3 regions of the Agarilytica rhodophyticola genome follow, and region 2 is predicted to be linked to each of the others. Evidence: predicted binding sites of a transcription regulator. Region 2 holds the regulator's gene; each other region holds the start of a gene.
The links. The regulator sigma-54, encoded in region 2, starts transcription at its own class of promoters, with help from an activator protein. The targets are predictions, from matches to a motif close to TGGCACANNNNTTGCNNT.
Positions count from the first base shown of each region.

Region 1 (5,743 bases), on a different replicon from region 2:
GCAATAGTTGCTTAAAAGAAATAAGTGAAATGCCCCTATAATCTTATCATTTTGTTCTTTGAGAAAGTAGCAAGTTAGAGCCCGCTAACACCAATATAATCATACTCCAGTAAGTACTCAATTTATGGCGAAATATATAGGAAGGTATATGTAGAGATACCTGAGTATATTAGTCTTGCTGTTAAAGTATCGGTTTAATAATAATCGCAGTATCAACAGGACTACTCATGATGAATAGTGGTAATATCCCTATGCACCCATTACTATTATTCATGGTTCAACAATGATTGAAAGAATGCACTTAAGGATTATGCTTGAGATAGATCGTCAGGGCTCACTAACCGCAGCGGCCGATAAATTAAACCTGACACAATCAGCCTTGAGTCACACCATAAAAAAGTTAGAAGCGAAATTTGCCTTGTCTTTGTGGAGAAAGGAGGGGAGGCAGATTCAACTAACGGAGGCTGGACACTATTTGTTAAGAGAAGCAAGGCGCTTATTACCTCAGCTCGAGAGAATTGATGAGAGTTTGCAACAGTATGCTAAAGGGGAGAGCGGTAACCTGAGCATAGGCATGGAATGTCACCCTTGCTACCAATGGTTGCTTACCGTAGTTCACGATTTTCTTGAGCAATTCCCTGGAGTTGATGTGGATGTGAAACAACAATTTCAATTTGGTGGAATGGCCGCGCTGTTTAATCACGACATCGATGTATTAGTTACACCGGATCCCCTATTGCGAAAAGGAATTTCCTTTGTTCCTGTTTTTGATTATGAACAGGTATTAGTTGTTGGACACGAGCATCCATTTTATCAACGTCAATTTATCGAGCCTGAAGATTTATTAGATCAAGTTCTTTATACATACCCAGTAGATATTGAACGCTTGGATATTTACAGCTTATTTTTATTGCCGGCAAACTGTCGGCCCCAAAAGCATAAAACGGTGGAAGCCACCGAGATTATGCTACAGCTGGTGGCAGCACATCGTGGTGTAGCAACATTACCTCGCTGGCTAGTGGATCAGTTTGCAGAACAATTACCAATAAAAGCAATAGCATTGGGCAAAGCTGGTGTTTATAAGCAAATTCATCTTGGTATGCGCACTAATGATGACAGCGCCTTTGCTCATGCTTTGGTCGCCTTGGCAAAAAAGAAATCCGCAGTCCACTAATTTTGTAGCAGATTTAAAATTTAACGACCACTTGAGAATATATATGATGGGTGTCACCAGTGGGCGATGCATTAGGAGCATCTTTTAAAAAACTACCTTTTAATAAGTAAGCCCCACCGACTTCAAATTTAATGGATGATGATAACTTAATATCTAGGCGAACTTGTAACTGCTGTCCGACAAACTTGCTGGTGTTGCCGCTCGGATCAACGACATTTGCAGTGGTTAATGCGTCTTTGTCAGAGGCTAGCCAAACTGAGCGATAGCCGACAAGTGCTGAGAGTGCATCGCGAGGTTGGAATTCCCATCTCAAGCCAGGAGATAAAATATTACTTCGGGCAAAAGCACCGTATATACCTGTATGCCCGTACTCGAAGCCTCGAGACCCGAACAGAGTATCAAAGCGGTTGTACTTATTATCATTGGGATCTTTATCACCGCTGGCATAATCTGCTTGCAGAACTATTCTAGAAAACCATAAGCTGTTAAATTGATAAGCAAGGTGAACATGAATAAAGCCTGCATTTACGTCTAAGTCATTGGTATTAGAAACGGATCTATTTGTTCGTGCCTCACCAAATTGATATGCCGCTTCAAATTCATAATCCCAGTGTGAAAGTTTTTTCGGTTGTAATAACCTTAGGCCTAAAGTGTTGAGTGCGCGGTTTCTTGTATTTAAATTAGCTTGATCTTCCTCATCTAGCATAAAATAGTAGAGCTCTAACAACTCTTTGTTTTGCTTTTCTCGGGTTACGTGTATACCCGCAAAATGAATTCCCGAGTAATGCTTATCGATTTGAATTTCGTTGTTGTCCAAGGCTAAACGATCGCTAGGACGGCGTTGTAGGGGGAGGGTATATAAAGTTTGTGCGTGCCAGTTATCTTTTATCCATGATGTGTGCATGCCGCTAAAAGCATTGATTGTATTGCGAAAGCCATTACGTGACACTAATCGACGGCTACCAATATTAAGGGTTAGGCGACCAACTTTAGCGGAGAAATTATTTTTGTTTCGCCAGCCGATATAAACTTGTAGCGGCTCTAATGGGTTAACGTCATCAGTACCTAGAGGTGTACTGTCATCATCCAACCATGTACGTGAATCCTGTAGTTCAAATTCGCCAAATACCCCGTCATTATTAAACTTTACACTAGCCAGTAATCGTGAGGCTAGTACTTGATCAGAGTCTTCTATATTCGCCCTAAATGGGTTATCTAAGTTTTCATATCGTAGCCGGTAATTCCCTCCAAAAGACCAGTTTTTATTTTCGGCTGCTACAGCAGAGCCACCTAGAACTAATATGAGAAAAATAACTCGACTCACTTGATAAACCACCTACCACCTCATGAAATGAGTATTAACTGAACAGTGATGTTCATTTTAACGCGATACTTGTGCAAGATTACAACGTACCAGTTTATACTACAGCATAGGCATTACGATCTAGAGCCTATCGGAAAAATATATTATGGTACATAAGACGCTGCTTATTGCGATTTTTTTAGGGCTAAGCCACTCTCTTTTTGCTGAAAATGTTCATGTAGCTGTTGCCTCCAATTTCAAAAATACGATGCTAGATATTACCAAAGTTTTTGAACAGTCTAGCGGTCACAAAGTCCTTTTATCTTTTGGTGCCTCTGGTAAATTCTATGCGCAAATAAGACATGGCGCGCCGTTTGATATCTTTTTATCGGCGGATCAAACAATACCTGCAAAGCTCGAAAAAGAAGGGTTCGTTGTACCTGATAAGATCGCGACTTATGCCATCGGAAGGCTGGCTCTATGGTCTGCAAACTCAAAGTTGATCAAAAATAACCCAGAAGTATTAAAGATGGGGAGTTTTAATAAGCTCGCGCTTGCTAATCCAAAACTTGCTCCTTACGGTGTCGCTGCTGTTGATACATTGAAGAGCCTACAGCTGCACGATAAGACCAAAGCCAAATGGGTGCAGGGAGAAAATATCGCACAAACCTACCAGTTTGTGCGTACTGGTAATGCCCAAATAGGTTTTATTGCGTTTTCTCAAATTATGGATGGAAACCATTTAAAAACAGGCTCTTTTTGGCTTGTTCCGAGGGAATATCATAGACCAATAAAACAGGACGCGGCGTTACTGAGCCGAGGCAACACTAACGCCGCAGCTCGCGAGTTTTTACGCTTCCTAAGCAGCCATAGTGCTCAAAGAATCATTGAGTCCTATGGCTACGCTACATCAAGTACCAAATAACGGCATAAAGATTATTGTAATTAACCTGTTAAAAGCTTTAGATTAGCACTGATAAATATTGGGGTTTAATTACTAGTCAACTGTCCAAATGTATTAATATATACATCATTAATGTAACCCTCGGCGACGATACAGAATTGAGGTGTTGTATTGTCTTGTTCAGACTGAACATTAAAAGAACCACTATCGCTGATCGAGTAGATACGGAGCATATTTTCTTGGCAAAAAGCCATCAGTGGACTTGATACCCTAAGTAGGCTATTTAATTTTGATTCCCGTTGTGAACATAGTGCACCAACAACAGGAGTGTCTGTTAATTTCTCGTCAAGGCTGCTTTGCTGATTATAGATCGACAGGTCATATGTTTCATAAAACAGGTGTACTTCAGGGACGTAATGTCACTGTGGGTTCTCACACGTAGCAATAAGTGCTGTACTTGAAAATGCTGAACTAGCTATCAAACTAATGATAAGAGCGTCACTAACTTTTCCTTTCATTTTGTACTCACTATCTAATTAAATTGAGCCGCTAATATAGTGTCTCCGTTATTAATAAAAAATGAATAGATAAGTTCAACTAAAAACATAACACAGGTATATTAAACAGTATGTAATTTTTATCCAATGTAATTTATAAATATTTACCGGAGAATGTATGCACAAAATATTATTGGTAATAATGTTAATTTTTATACAAAACATGCTGTATGCAAAATAATATAATTCGAGAAAACAGCTACGGGATTGTCATCACTGACCTGAATACAGAAAATATATTAGTTCAAGGTAATTCACTACGTGGAAATATAGTGGATAGGATAAAAATTGATTCACATGGTAATATCAGTCCAAACATCGATGTACGTAATAATTTATAAGTATTATAGCTTCTAGATATTATAGAAAGATAAGAGTTGCAACGTTATATTTAATTATTCGCAGATATCTCTCATCTAACGCAAACCTATGTCTTGATATTAGATTTTATTGAGTTATAAGTAATAATTGTATTTATATGCTATGAAAGTGGAAAATAGATTAGATTAAGAACATGTAATTCTGTAGTATGTAATGTAATAAAAGATACCTTATGAGGTGGGTAAGTAAAATGGCTAGGGGCGGGATAAATAAAGCGTTAGTCGCAAACGCACGTGAAGCACTGATAGCAAAAGGTCAAAACCCTTCCATTGATGCTGTGCGGGTAGAACTTGGTAATACAGGCTCAAAATCAACCATACATCGCTATCTTAAAGAGCTGGAAGAAGAAGCCTCTACCACAATGGATGACGAAACCTTGTTAAGCCAACCCATCAAGGAATTGGTTATGAGGCTTGCTGCCGGTTTGCGTCAAGAAGCTTATGATGTAGTAGAGAAGTTAAAGCTTAGTTACGAAGAGAAGCTAACAGATATCGATAATGAAAATAAGAGATTAAAAGTAGATTCTATTGAGCTTAACAAGCAAGGTGTTGAATTAAAGGACGCGTTACAACAGTGCGAAAAAGAAATAGACCGTCAAGACGCTATGTTGCGAGAGCTGGAAATAAAGCAAACAGAGTATCAACAAAATGAGTCACGACTGAGCCAACTCCTTGATGAAAAACAAACACATATAGATTCTCTTGAAGATAAACATCGTCACAGCAGAGAAGCACTTGAACACTACCGACAAGCGGTAAAAGAGCAGCGTGATCAAGATCATAGGAAGCATGAACAGCATGTTAGAGAATTACAAGCAGAAATACGAACACTTAACCAAACTCTATCAATTAAACAAACGGATATTACCCAGTTAAATAAGGATAATTCACGTTTAATTTCTGAGTTGAGTTCTTGCCATAAGGATGTGGTTAAGCTTGAAACAGGAACTGATAGTTTGGGTGCACAAGTGAAGAGTCTGGAAACTCAGGTACATGCCCTCGAATCGGATAAACACAAGTATTATCAATTATCAGAAACCACAGAATATGAGAATAAAAAACTTAAAGAAGAAGTGAATAACTTATTACAGGGACAACAAAAAATAACCATTCAACTTGCAAAATATGAAGCTGAAATTGCCGTTAAAGATGACGTAATTAATCGTCTAATCGAAGAGAAAGAGAAGATTAACTTAAGAGCCAAAGAAAAAGAAAATGATGTGCAAAATAATTCTACCACTAGTTCTTAGTCTATGATGGCTGTGAGTTTATAGTGTGCTATGAAAACTCCAAGCTATCCCAGTACCCAGGTTGCAGGTATTTGTGCCCCTTGTATGACTACTGCAAAAACGAAGATAAAAAACAGGGTAACAAAAACTGTTGCTATGGCGTCATAATCAAATAATACTTTTAACTTTCTGAATA
Region 1 covers NZ_CP021745.1:73,431-79,173, reverse strand. Annotated here, with positions in the region: gene BVC89_RS30835 (cysteine-rich CWC family protein) at 1-41, shown strand, start outside; gene BVC89_RS28645 (LysR family transcriptional regulator) at 284-1,174, shown strand; gene BVC89_RS28640 (alginate export family protein) at 1,188-2,498, opposite strand; gene modA (molybdate ABC transporter substrate-binding protein) at 2,644-3,402, shown strand; gene BVC89_RS30030 (hypothetical protein) at 3,468-3,635, opposite strand; gene BVC89_RS28630 (DNA-binding protein) at 4,492-5,568, shown strand; gene BVC89_RS30025 (hypothetical protein) at 5,613-5,743, opposite strand, start outside.
Region 1: BVC89_RS28640 (alginate export family protein) is a predicted target of sigma-54. The motif match lies at 2,558-2,575, and genes of this name have one in related genera.

Region 2 (5,743 bases):
CAATCATTTTGTTCGAAAAGCTTAGCAACCTCATGATCCGGCAGGTTAGCCTGTATGGCATTAGTGTCGGTCACCATCACTTCGCGTACCGTTGTATTGGGATCTGACGTTAGAAGTTTGGCGAGAGGTAGCAAACCTAAGTATTGGTCTTTACGGTTAACCACAATGAGAGCATCCGTTGATGGCGGCAGCTCTACGTGTCGACGTAAATAGCGCAGTACAACATCTAGAGTAAAACGTGGGCGTATTGTTATTGTATCTGTATTTGTTAGGCCGCCTGCGGTATCTTCGTCATAAGCTAAGACCGTTTCCACGCGGTTGCGATCCTGATCGCTCATTGCCGCCAGCACTTCTTGAGTCACTTTTTCTGGCAATTGTTGCAGTATATCTACAACATCGTCTGTCTCAAGGCCCTCTGTTAGCTCTACCAGCTGTTCTGCATCCAGGTCACGGATAAAGTTTCCTTGAATGTCTTCGGGCAGTTCTTCTAGTACCTCACCGATAACATCTTTATCTACTAGATCCCACACAACTTTACGCGAAGGAGGGGGAGAAGACTCAAGTAGGCGAGCAATCTCTACAGGACGCAAGCTATTTACCATCTTGGCTATCTGCTGCAGAGTACCGCTTCCTAGTAGCGTCTGTACTCTGGCCAAGTGGGTTTGGCTTTTGGTCTCTTCGGTAGCTTGTTGCATGTAACTCTTTATAGGTTGTAGGCTATCTAGGTAATAGGTTATCTAGTAATAAGTTATCTAGGTTTATATCTAAGTTATATCCGAGTTATGCCTCGGTGTTTCCTTACATTTGCTGGCACTAGCCTTATATTAAGGCGCACACTATTTGCCGGTTTATTCTTCTTCGTCAAATCTATTATTAATCAATTCAACGAGTGCGGCCATGCTTTCTTCTGAGTCCTCACCTTCAGTAATTAACGTAATTTCGCTGCCCTTCGCCGCAGCTAACAGCATCAGAGCCATGATACTTTTGCCGTCTATAGTTTTGTCGGCGAAGCGAACTTTTACGCTACTGCTATATTTATTTGCTGTATTCGCAAAGCGTGTGGCTGCGCGCGCGTGTAAGCCAAGTTTATTAATGATTTCTATTTGCTGTTCGAACATGCATTAGCCATTTTTTAAGTTATTGTTTTGTAATTGTCGGTGACGAACTTGAACATCCTTATATGTTTCTTTTAAATTTTGATACAAGCGTTCGCTAATATACACTGAACGATGCATTCCACCAGTACAGCCAATTGCTACTGTGAGATAGCTTCGATTATTATTTTCAAATGAAGGTATCCATTTAGCAACAAATCCAGTGATATCGTTAATCATCTCCTCTACGCTATTCTGGCTCGACAAGTAATCTGCTACTTCAACATCAAGGCCAGTTTTGAGACGTAAACCTGGTTCCCAGTGAGGATTAGGAAGGCTGCGAACATCAAAAATAAAATCAGCGTCGGTAGGAGCTCCATACTTGAATCCAAAGGAACTGAACATAATTGACATGCTCTTGCTTTGGGGGCCAACGATGAGTTGTCGCATGGTGCTGCGCATTTCGTGCAAATTGAGAGCACTAGTATCGATGATAATATCGGCAAAACCGACAATAGGAGCAAGGATATCCCGTTCTTTTTCAAGTGCCTCATTAAGTCCAGTATTTTCATCCGACAAAGGATGGCGACGGCGAGTTTCACTAAAACGCTTGATTAATACATTGGTATGAGTGTCTAGATAGATAACTTTATAGTTTTCACGGGGGATTTGGGAGGATTTTAATATGCCCGAGAGAGTGCCTAAATCCTTGTCGAGATTTCTCGCGTCTATACCAATGGCAAAACGTTCCTTCTCTTGCTGATTTATATGCTCAATCAATGATGGCAACAAGGTGACGGGAATATTATCAATACAGGTAAACCCTTCATCTTCCAGTAGATGTAAGGCTGAAGTTTTGCCCGACCCTGAGCGACCACTGATTACTAAAAAGCTCATGACAGATCCCGCTTATATAGAGGTTAAGATGACGATGTTATCGCATCGAAAAGTGCATCATCAGATGATACGGAACGTATTGTGCTGACAAAATCAGCATCTTGTAAAAGTTGTGCCAAGCTTGCCAACGACTCTAGATGGCTACTCTCTGCATTTTCCGGTACTAACATTGCAAATATAATATCAACTGGCTTGCCGTCCACTGCGTCGAAGTCAATGGGGGATGCTAGTGTCATGCAGGCGCCATATGTATGACCGCCGGTATTAAAGCGGCAATGAGGAATTGCGATACCATCACCAATACCGGTTGTACCCAATTTTTCTCGGTTAATAAGACTTTGATAAAGTTCATCGACATCAAAGCCTTCGATATCGTTCGCAAAATTCTGTGCCAGTGTTTCAATCACACGCTTTTTACTGCCACCTTCAATTTTTGCCACTGTTCTCTTTGTTGAGAGAATGCTTTTAATTAACATAGATTCTTTGGTAGTTTTTTAAACAATTTTAATAATAAAGACTGCCATTTTATCAGTTTTATTTACTGTGTAACGAACACAATACACTGTGTGTTTAGCAATGATTATTTTTTATCTTATCCAGTACTATATAGATAAAACGTATACAAAATATGGAGTCGTGGGCGAATGGGCCAACTAGCCCCCTTAAAATAAAGATATACGTGTTTAGCTTGGCGTATTAGAAGATTGCTCAACTATATTTAGGAAGACATAGATGAATGTCGATTCAATAGTTTATTGCGCAAGCCAATACACAAAAATACAGAGTGCTCTATAACATTAAGACTAATAGTTTAAACTAGTCGTTTACGCTCGTTGGAAGGTGGAATGCCAAGTGACTCTCGATATTTGGCTATGGTTCTACGGGCAACTTTAATACCTTTCTCTTCAAGTATTCCTGTGATCTTCGAGTCACTCAAGGGTTTTCTGGCGTTTTCAGCAGCGATTAGTTTTTTAATAATGGCGCGAATAGCGGTTGAAGAGCATTCTCCACCTGCTTCTGTTGCTACATGGCTTGAGAAAAAGTACTTAAGTTCAAATATACCTTGTGGTGTATGCATATATTTTTGCGTTGTTACCCGAGAAATTGTCGATTCATGCATTTCAACAATTTCCGCAACATCGTGTAATACCATAGGTTTCATAGCTTCTGGGCCATGATCAAGAAAGCCCTGTTGCTTCTCAACGATGCATGTAGCCACTTTCAATAATGTCTCATTGCGGCTCTGCAAGCTTTTTAAAAACCACCTAGCTTCCTGAAGGTTATCTCTTAAAAAGGTATTGTCAGTGCTTGAGTCTGCTCTTTTAACTAAGGACGCATAATCATTATTGATGCGAATTCGAGGAGCTATTTCAGGGTTTAACTGCACTGTCCAACGATCATCTACCTTTTTAACAAAAACATCAGGTACCACATATTCGGTTGAGTCTGTGCCAATATGTTCCCCTGGGCGTGGGTTAAGCGTCTGAATGACTTTAATAGCAAGTTGCAGTTCGGCTTCTTTAATCTTCAATTTGCGCATTAACTGCTTGAAATCTCGATTGCCAAGTACTTCTAGGTAGTCTTCAATAATTTTACGGGCGTAATTAACGCCTGGTTCATTAGGATCATACTGGTTTAGCTGTATCAGTAAACACTCGCTGATATTTTGGCTGGCTACCCCTATGGGATCAAATTGCTGAATTCTGTGCAATACAGCAACTAGCTCATCCATCTCTAATTCTTCATGATGGGCTTGTAGGCCTGTGTATATATCATCCAAGGACTGACACAACATACCATTGGGCTCTACCGCATCTATGATAGCCTCGGCAATTTCTATATCTAGATCCGACATTGGTGTTAGATTGAGTTGCCAAAGTAAGTGGTCTTGGATTGTCTCGGACGAGGTGCGACGAGATTCAAAATCCATATCTTCGTTATCGTTTCTCGAAGCGCCGGGGGATGATGATGCTTGGTAGACATCATCCCAATTGGTATCAACCGCCAGCTCATTGGGAATGGTATCACTCCATTCGCTATCTAGACGCGCTTCTTCATTCGAAGAGTTTGGATTTTCATCGCTAGAGTTAGTGCTTTCGCTATTTAAAGAAGAATCGTTAGGTTTGGCAAAATCTTCCGAAGGAGAAGAGTCAGCCCCTTTTTCCCCTGAATCGTTGTCTGAGCTACTGGATTCATCAGATATCTCTAACATAGGGTTAGAGTCCAGCGCTTCCTGAATCTCTGATTGCAAATCTAAGGTTGATAGCTGAAGAAGGCGAATCGCTTGCTGCAACTGGGGAGTCATTGTAAGTTGCTGACCCAGCTTTAGTTGAAGAGATTGCTTCATATGCGCTAACACTTGCCCCGGTTGATTGTATGTTATGTGACAGCCGCTTGATTCCATTTAGGAAAGCAGACCCTTATAAGTTTAGACTGAGCGAGGCTCTCAGGCAACGGTTTTGCGTTAAAAATAAAGCAAACATTGTGCCGTATATAGGTCACTGCTTGAGCAATTTGTCAAGTATTAAACTCAAAACAATTAGGCTTAGTGTCAGATATGGCCTAAAGCTGAAAATGCTGTCCTAGATAGACTTCCCGCACTTTTTGGTTATTGAGTACGGTGGCGGCATCGCCATCAGCAATGATGTGGCCTTCGGATACGATGTAAGATTTCTCGCATATATCGAGCGTTTCTCTAACATGATGATCGGTAATGAGAACGCCAATGTTTTTGGCTTTTAGTTGCTGGATGATACCTTTGATATCACTAACTGAAATGGGATCGACGCCAGCAAAGGGCTCGTCAAGTAATATAAAATCTGGTTCTGTGGCTAACGCTCGTGCAATTTCTACGCGTCGGCGCTCGCCACCAGATAGCGCCATCCCGAGGCTATCTTTAATGTGAGTGATGTGAAACTCTTCCAGTAGCTTATTTAGAATTTCTTGCCGTTGCTTACGCTTTAAGCCTTTGCGAGTCTCCAATATCGCCAAGATATTTTGGCTGACCGTAAGTTTTCGAAACACCGAGGCTTCCTGGGGTAAGTAGCCCAGACCGCGCCTTGCCCGGCCATGCATGGGCTGGCGAGTGACATCTTCACCATTGATAAAGACTTGGCCTCGATCTGCCCTTACTATGCCAGCGATCATATAAAAGCAGGTTGTCTTGCCCGCGCCATTAGGGCCGAGCAAGCCCACAACTTGTCCTTGGTTTACCGACACTGAGACATCGATAACCACTTGTCTGCCTTTGTAACTTTTTGCGAGATGTTTAGCTTCTAATTGCGACATTAAGACGACTGCTTATTGATATGCTAGTTGGTTATTATGTTGTTTTATTCTGTATCTTCGAGAGGGGGCGAGGAGGTTTCATTTTCCTCTGTGTCTACCGTCTCGTTGCTTTCTTCTTCATTTGAATCAGAATCGATGATGTCTTCTTCAGGCTCGGATTCTATGCTGGAATTGTCTTCTTGCCCTTCCTCGCCATTGATAGACTCTAAGGTTTTTGGTGGGATAACCATGCGCACCCGCTCTTTGGTGCCGTCTGCAGAAGTTTTTCCACCTGCTTTTACTAACGCTTTTTTCACATCGTATTCAATACGATTACCGCTTAAACTTGTGCCATCTTGGTCAAGAGAGGCGTTTTCAATAAGAAACAGCGTCTCGTTTGACGCTGAGTATTCAAGTGTATTGGCCACAGCGGTAACCGGAGGGCTGTTTTCTTTCGGGGTTTGTTGAAAACGGGCGGGGTTACC
Region 2 covers NZ_CP020038.1:927,285-933,027, forward strand. Annotated here, with positions in the region: gene mgtE (magnesium transporter) at 1-695, opposite strand, end outside; gene BVC89_RS03930 (HPr family phosphocarrier protein) at 849-1,118, opposite strand; gene rapZ (RNase adapter RapZ) at 1,122-1,991, opposite strand; gene BVC89_RS03940 (PTS sugar transporter subunit IIA) at 2,015-2,467, opposite strand; gene BVC89_RS03945 (RNA polymerase factor sigma-54) at 2,803-4,338, opposite strand; gene lptB (LPS export ABC transporter ATP-binding protein) at 4,554-5,279, opposite strand; gene lptA (lipopolysaccharide transport periplasmic protein LptA) at 5,324-5,743, opposite strand, start outside.

Region 3 (5,743 bases), 1.6 Mb from region 2:
TGAAGTAGGTGGTGCTGAAGATGCGGCTCCTGCAACTCAAGCCGCGCCTGTCGAAAGTGCTCCGGCGGCAGCTTCTAGCGCCACTGAGCAAACACCTGTAGCAGTGCCTGATATAGGCGGTGCCGAAGGTGTGGACGTGATCGAAATATGTGTTGCCATTGGCGATACCGTTGCCGAGGGCGATTCTATTATCGTACTTGAGAGTGATAAAGCTTCCATGGAAGTGCCTGCTCCAACGGGCGGTAAAGTGGTAAGTATTGCATTGAAAGAAGGAATGAAAGTTTCTGAAGGCGATGCAGTATTGGTATTGGAAACTCAAGGTGGTGGCACTGTAGCGCCAGCACCTGCGGCGGATAGTGCTCCTGCACCTGTTGCCGCTGCGCCCTCAGGTGCATCAGCTTCTATGGATGTTAGTGTGCCTGATATTGGTGGTGCAGAGGACGTGGATGTGATCGAAGTCTGCGTTGCTGTTGGCGATGAAGTGAGTGAAGGCGATTCCATTATTGTTTTAGAGAGTGATAAAGCCTCAATGGAAGTACCCGCACCTGCCTCTGGTAAGGTGACTAAGCTTGCTATTAAAGAGGGCGATAAAGCATCCGAAGGCACGGCCGTGTTAACCCTGGAAGTTGCCGGTGCTGCACCGGTTGTCCAAGAGCAAGCTGCACCCGCTGAACCAGAGCCTGTCTCAGCGCCAGCACCAGCTAAAAAACCGGCAAAACCCCAGACGACTAATCAGTTGCTGCCACAAGATATTGAAAGCTCAGGCAGCTCAGTTTATGCCGGTCCGGCAGTGCGTAAGCTTGCCCGCCAGCTGGGGGTAAACTTGGGAGAAGTACAAGCGACGGGAGCGCGAGGTCGTATCTCCAAGGATGATGTTAAAGCTTTCGTTAAAGGTGTCATGACTAGAAAACCGGCTGCTAGTGCAGGCGCAAGCCTAACCAGCGGCACAGGCATTCCTGCTATTCCAGAAATAGATTTTGCCAAATTTGGTGAAGTTGAAACCGTTAAAATGAGTAAAATTCATAAGGTTACAGCCGCTAATATGCTGCGTAGCTGGTTGAATGTGCCTCATGTAACGCAGTTTGACGATGCCGATATCACCGATATGGAAGCTTTCCGCAAAGGCATGAAAGCTGAGGCAGAAAAGGCAGGAGTGAAGTTAACACCTTTACCTTTCTTGTTAAAAGCATGTGCTGCTGCTCTGAAGCACGAAGAGAGTTTTAACGTTTCATTGCACGCTGACGGTGAGCATATTGTTAAGAAGAAATATGTTCATATCGGTATCGCTGTGGCGACGCCAAATGGCTTGATGGTTCCCGTGGTCAAAGATGTGGATAAAAAAGGTCTATTCCAATTGGCGGAAGAATCCAACGCGCTGGCTAAGAAAGCACGTGATGGCAAACTGATGCCAAATGAAATGCAAGGCGGCTGCTTTACTATTTCTAGCTTGGGTGCAATAGGTGGAACAGGTTTTACCCCTATCGTTAATGCACCGGAAGTGGCTATTCTTGGAGTTTCTAAAGCTTCGATGCAGCCTGTATGGAATGGTAAGGACTTTACTCCCCGCCAAATGCTACCTCTATCTTTGTCTTATGACCACCGTGCGATTAACGGCGCAGATGCTGGGCGTTTCTTTACTTATCTAGTGTCCTTACTCTCAGACATTCGTCGCTTGTCATTGTAAGCTTTTCTTTTGAGCACCATTTTGCGGATAAAAAAAGCCCAACATATGTTGGGCTAACTCTCAGGATGGTGTACTTACTGGCCGAAATTCCGTCTTGTAATGTCCCTCTTTCAACGTCCTTGTCTCACATTCCTGTGGGTGTCGCTTTCCTGAGTCCTTGTATTCGTTAGTTAGCCGCCGCAAACTGCTCTTGATCTTTGTTATACACTTCGATTTTCACTCGTCTTTGAAAGGCGTGTTGATCTAGGTTAGGCATGGCCGAAATGGCAAATTGAGAGCCGTGTGAGTGAACTTCTATACGATCTTCTGCAATGCCTTCATCAGTTAGGGCAGTGGCTACAGCTTTGGCCCGTTCGGCGGATAAAACATTGTTGTACTCATCTGTGCCTCTGGGGTCTGCATGGCCATCTAGACGCACGTGTAATTCGGGGTTTTCTTTCAGATAACCCACCAAAGAAGAAATACGTTGGCTATCTTGGAATGAGATTTCATCACCGCCCGTAGGAAACATCACTTGAAATTCTAATTTCTTAGCGACTCGGCTCTCAAGGCTGGCAACTTCGTGCTGTTGTCGATCTATTTTCTGTTCTAGTTGTTTGATATTGTGATTTGCTGCTTCCATCTGTATATCCGCCGTTTTACTTTTTTCTGCTAGATAAGCTCCGCCAAGTGCTCCGAGAACAAGTCCTACTGGCCCCCCAGCAATGCCACCGACAACTGCTGCTGTTGAGAATGTTGCTGCTCTTTCAACATCTTTAACTGTTTTTGATGCGGCTTGTGCAGCGGGAACGGTAAGCGCTGATGTTAGGGCTAGTGCTGAGATAAAAGTCATTGTTTTCATGGTTGTCTCTCTTAATTGTTAATTTGTTTGATATCGCTGTGTTGCTGCTATGGTGTGTATTAAACAGGAGGATTAAGACCTTCCAATGGACGTAAAAGGGCAGGCCAGTGACGGAATATGGCAAAATGTGGAAGCCTTATCTCGGTGTATAAAAAGTGGCTGTAAATTAGATCTTCATGTTGAAAAATGTTTAAGCTGCTCTTATTCGATCTCTTAACGCTTACCTTGAGCCACGTTGTTTGCGCTGTCGGCAAAATATACAGATGGGCGCCTATAATTTTTTCATGTCGCTTTTATTTTCTATTCTGCCTTGATTTATATGAAGTTTTTCTTTTTGGCATGCCATATGCATTTGTAAGTCTTAGTAAATGTTTTTATAACGTTAAAAGATTAAACGAGTGTTTTTTAGGTAGATATCGATGGCATATAAAGGTTGGTTGGCAGTTTTTGCTATGCTTTTTGTTGTACAGACGCAGGCTGTCACTGTTGACTTTGACTTAATTGATCCTATCTCCGCCGATCGGGCGCGAGGTGATTATGCGCGTGCCTTTAACTATGAAGTGGATGGTATCAACCTTAGTATCTCTGGCTTATCTTCTGGTGGTGACCGCTTTGCTCCCTTTTCGAGTTTTTCCCGCGCAAGAGTAGGGTTGTGGAATGGCTTGGTTGGGATTGAAAGGCGAGGTCTTTCTCACACCATCGATAACTTTGGTTTCGATTATGATTTCCTGGTACTAGATTTCGATACGGAAGTTAGTCTCGAATCCATTGACTTAGGATATATCGCCGCTGATAGTGACGTGTCTATCGGTGGTATTAGTAATGGTAGTTTCGTTTTTGGCGATAGTATTTTTGATGCTTCTTTAGGCACTAATCACGTAGATAGCGCCGGTGTAGTTGCTAGCCGTTGGTTAGTAGGAGCATTTCATCCATTGTTTGGGGCTGCGCAAGATTCCTACGGCGATAGTTTTAAAATTAGCCAGCTTTCTGTCAATGTGAATCCAGTGCCTTTACCTGCCGCTTTTTGGTTTTTTGCCACAGGTCTTATTGCTTTCCTTGGTCTGCGTCGCAGAGCGAAGATATAAAGTTTTTTTGGAGTGTTTGGAGTCCTTTAAGCGGTCTACGGGTCGCTTTTTTTTCGCCCAAATAATCTTACCCTTTAGCAATACCGTACACACGTTTCGGCGATAGCTCTTGATTCGTCAATATAAAAATGGCTCAATGCGGGTTTTTAGTAAATTGAGTAGGGTATTTTGGCAACGCAAACGGATGCATCCAGTTCTCAACCGAGTAAAAAAAGTCTTTTAAAATCCAGTGCTGTCGTATCGTTTATGACCATGCTTTCCCGTGTTCTCGGGTTAGTTAGAGATATAGTTTTTGCGCGTTTTATCGGAGCAGAAGCCAATGCCGATGCCTTTTTTGTAGCTTTTAAAATCCCCAATTTCTTTCGTCGTCTATTTGCCGAGGGTGCATTTGCCCAAGCGTTTGTTCCCGTATTGTCTGAGTACCGTACTCAAGGGAGTTACGCGGCTGTCCGCCACTTTATCGACCGTATCTGCGGTTGTCTTGGTATTTCCTTAATTGTTTTAACAAGCTTTGTTGTTATTGCTTCTCCTGCTGTGGCAGCAATTTTTGGGATTGGCTTTTTGCTTAATTATCCCGAAAAGTTTTGGCTAACATCAGAGCTCTTGCGTATTACCTTTCCCTATTTAATGCTGATATCGTTAACAGGCTTAGCGGGTGCTATTTTAAATAGCTACGATAAGTTTGCTGTGCCTGCAATTACGCCAGTGTTTTTAAATATTGTGCTTATCATGGCCGCGGCTGTGGTTTCCCCCTGGTTTGAACAACCTGTTTTTGCGCTAGCATGGGGAGTGCTGATTGCGGGTATTATCCAACTGCTTTTCCAAGTACCTTTTTTAATGAAATTGGGGCTGTTACCTCATCCAACAGTAGATTGGTCCGATGAATCTGTGCGTAAAGTACTTAAACTGATGGCACCTGCGATGTTCGGTGTCTCTGTCAGCCAAATTAACTTATTATTCGATACTGTTTTGGCCTCTTTTTTACCCACAGGTAGTGTTTCTTGGCTGTATTTTTCTGACCGTTTAGTTGAGTTACCGTTAGGTGTCTTCGGTGTCGGCATTGCCACGGTGATATTGCCAAATTTATCTCGTCAGCATGCCAGTGGTGGTAGCAAATTTAGCGACACTATAGATTGGGGAATTAAATTGATACTGCTGATAGCAGTGCCGGCTTCTATTGCCCTGATAATACTCGCTAAACCCATTCTTTTTACGCTGTTTCAGTATGAAAAAACGTCAGTTAGAGCGATTAATATGGCCAGTCTGAGTTTGCAAGCTTACGCTTTGGGGTTAACTGCATTTATGTTGATCAAGGTGTTAGCCAGCGGTTTCTTCTCTCGCCAAGATATGACTTCACCTGTGCGTATTGGTATTATTGCAATGCTGGCAAATATGGGATTTAACTTGGTTTTTGTCTTGCCTTTGCATTTTATCTGGCAGATTGGCCATGTGGGTTTAGCCCTGGCAACAGCAGCTTCCGCTTATCTGAATGCAGGGCTATTGTTTCTCAAGCTTAAACGCGACCAAATATACATCAAGCCCCACGGTTGGTCATTATTTCTTCTGCGCTTGTTACTTAGTAGTGCTCTGATGGCATCGATGCTGTTGCTTGTGCAACAGATGTTACCAAGCTTTGAGTCGCTTACATGGTGGCAAAGGGTGACAAACTTATCCATTTACGTGGTTTGTGGTGTGTTTACTTACTTTGTTGTCTTATTTTTGAGTGGCTTACGCCTACATCATCTTAAACTTCACCTTGACTAGATGATCCTGAGCGATGGCTACTGTATACTCCTGCCTTCGTTAATTTGGGCTTATTTTGTTTTTGGGTCTGTTGACACTCATTAAATTACACTCCAGCAGGTGGAATTCTATCAGTGTCAACATATTCTAAGTGACAGGCCCCAGTGGATATCATGAGGCAGCAAGAGTTTATAAAAGGTCTACATAACCTTAAAGCGAGACATCAAGGTTGTGTGGCAACTATCGGTTCGTTTGATGGCGTACATCGCGGTCATCAGGCTGTTTTGCAGCAGGTGAAAGATAAAGCCAAAGAGCTATCCCTACCTTCATTAGTAATGGTGTTCGAACCACTACCTTATGAATATTTTTCGAAAGAAAGTGCCCCAGCGC
Region 3 covers NZ_CP020038.1:2,520,411-2,526,153, forward strand. Annotated here, with positions in the region: gene aceF (pyruvate dehydrogenase complex dihydrolipoyllysine-residue acetyltransferase) at 1-1,684, shown strand, start outside; gene BVC89_RS10645 (OmpA family protein) at 1,851-2,525, opposite strand; gene BVC89_RS10650 (VPLPA-CTERM sorting domain-containing protein) at 2,945-3,610, shown strand; gene murJ (murein biosynthesis integral membrane protein MurJ) at 3,857-5,374, shown strand; gene ribF (bifunctional riboflavin kinase/FAD synthetase) at 5,527-5,743, shown strand, end outside.
Region 3: BVC89_RS10650 (VPLPA-CTERM sorting domain-containing protein) is a predicted target of sigma-54. The motif match lies at 2,861-2,878, and genes of this name have one in related genera.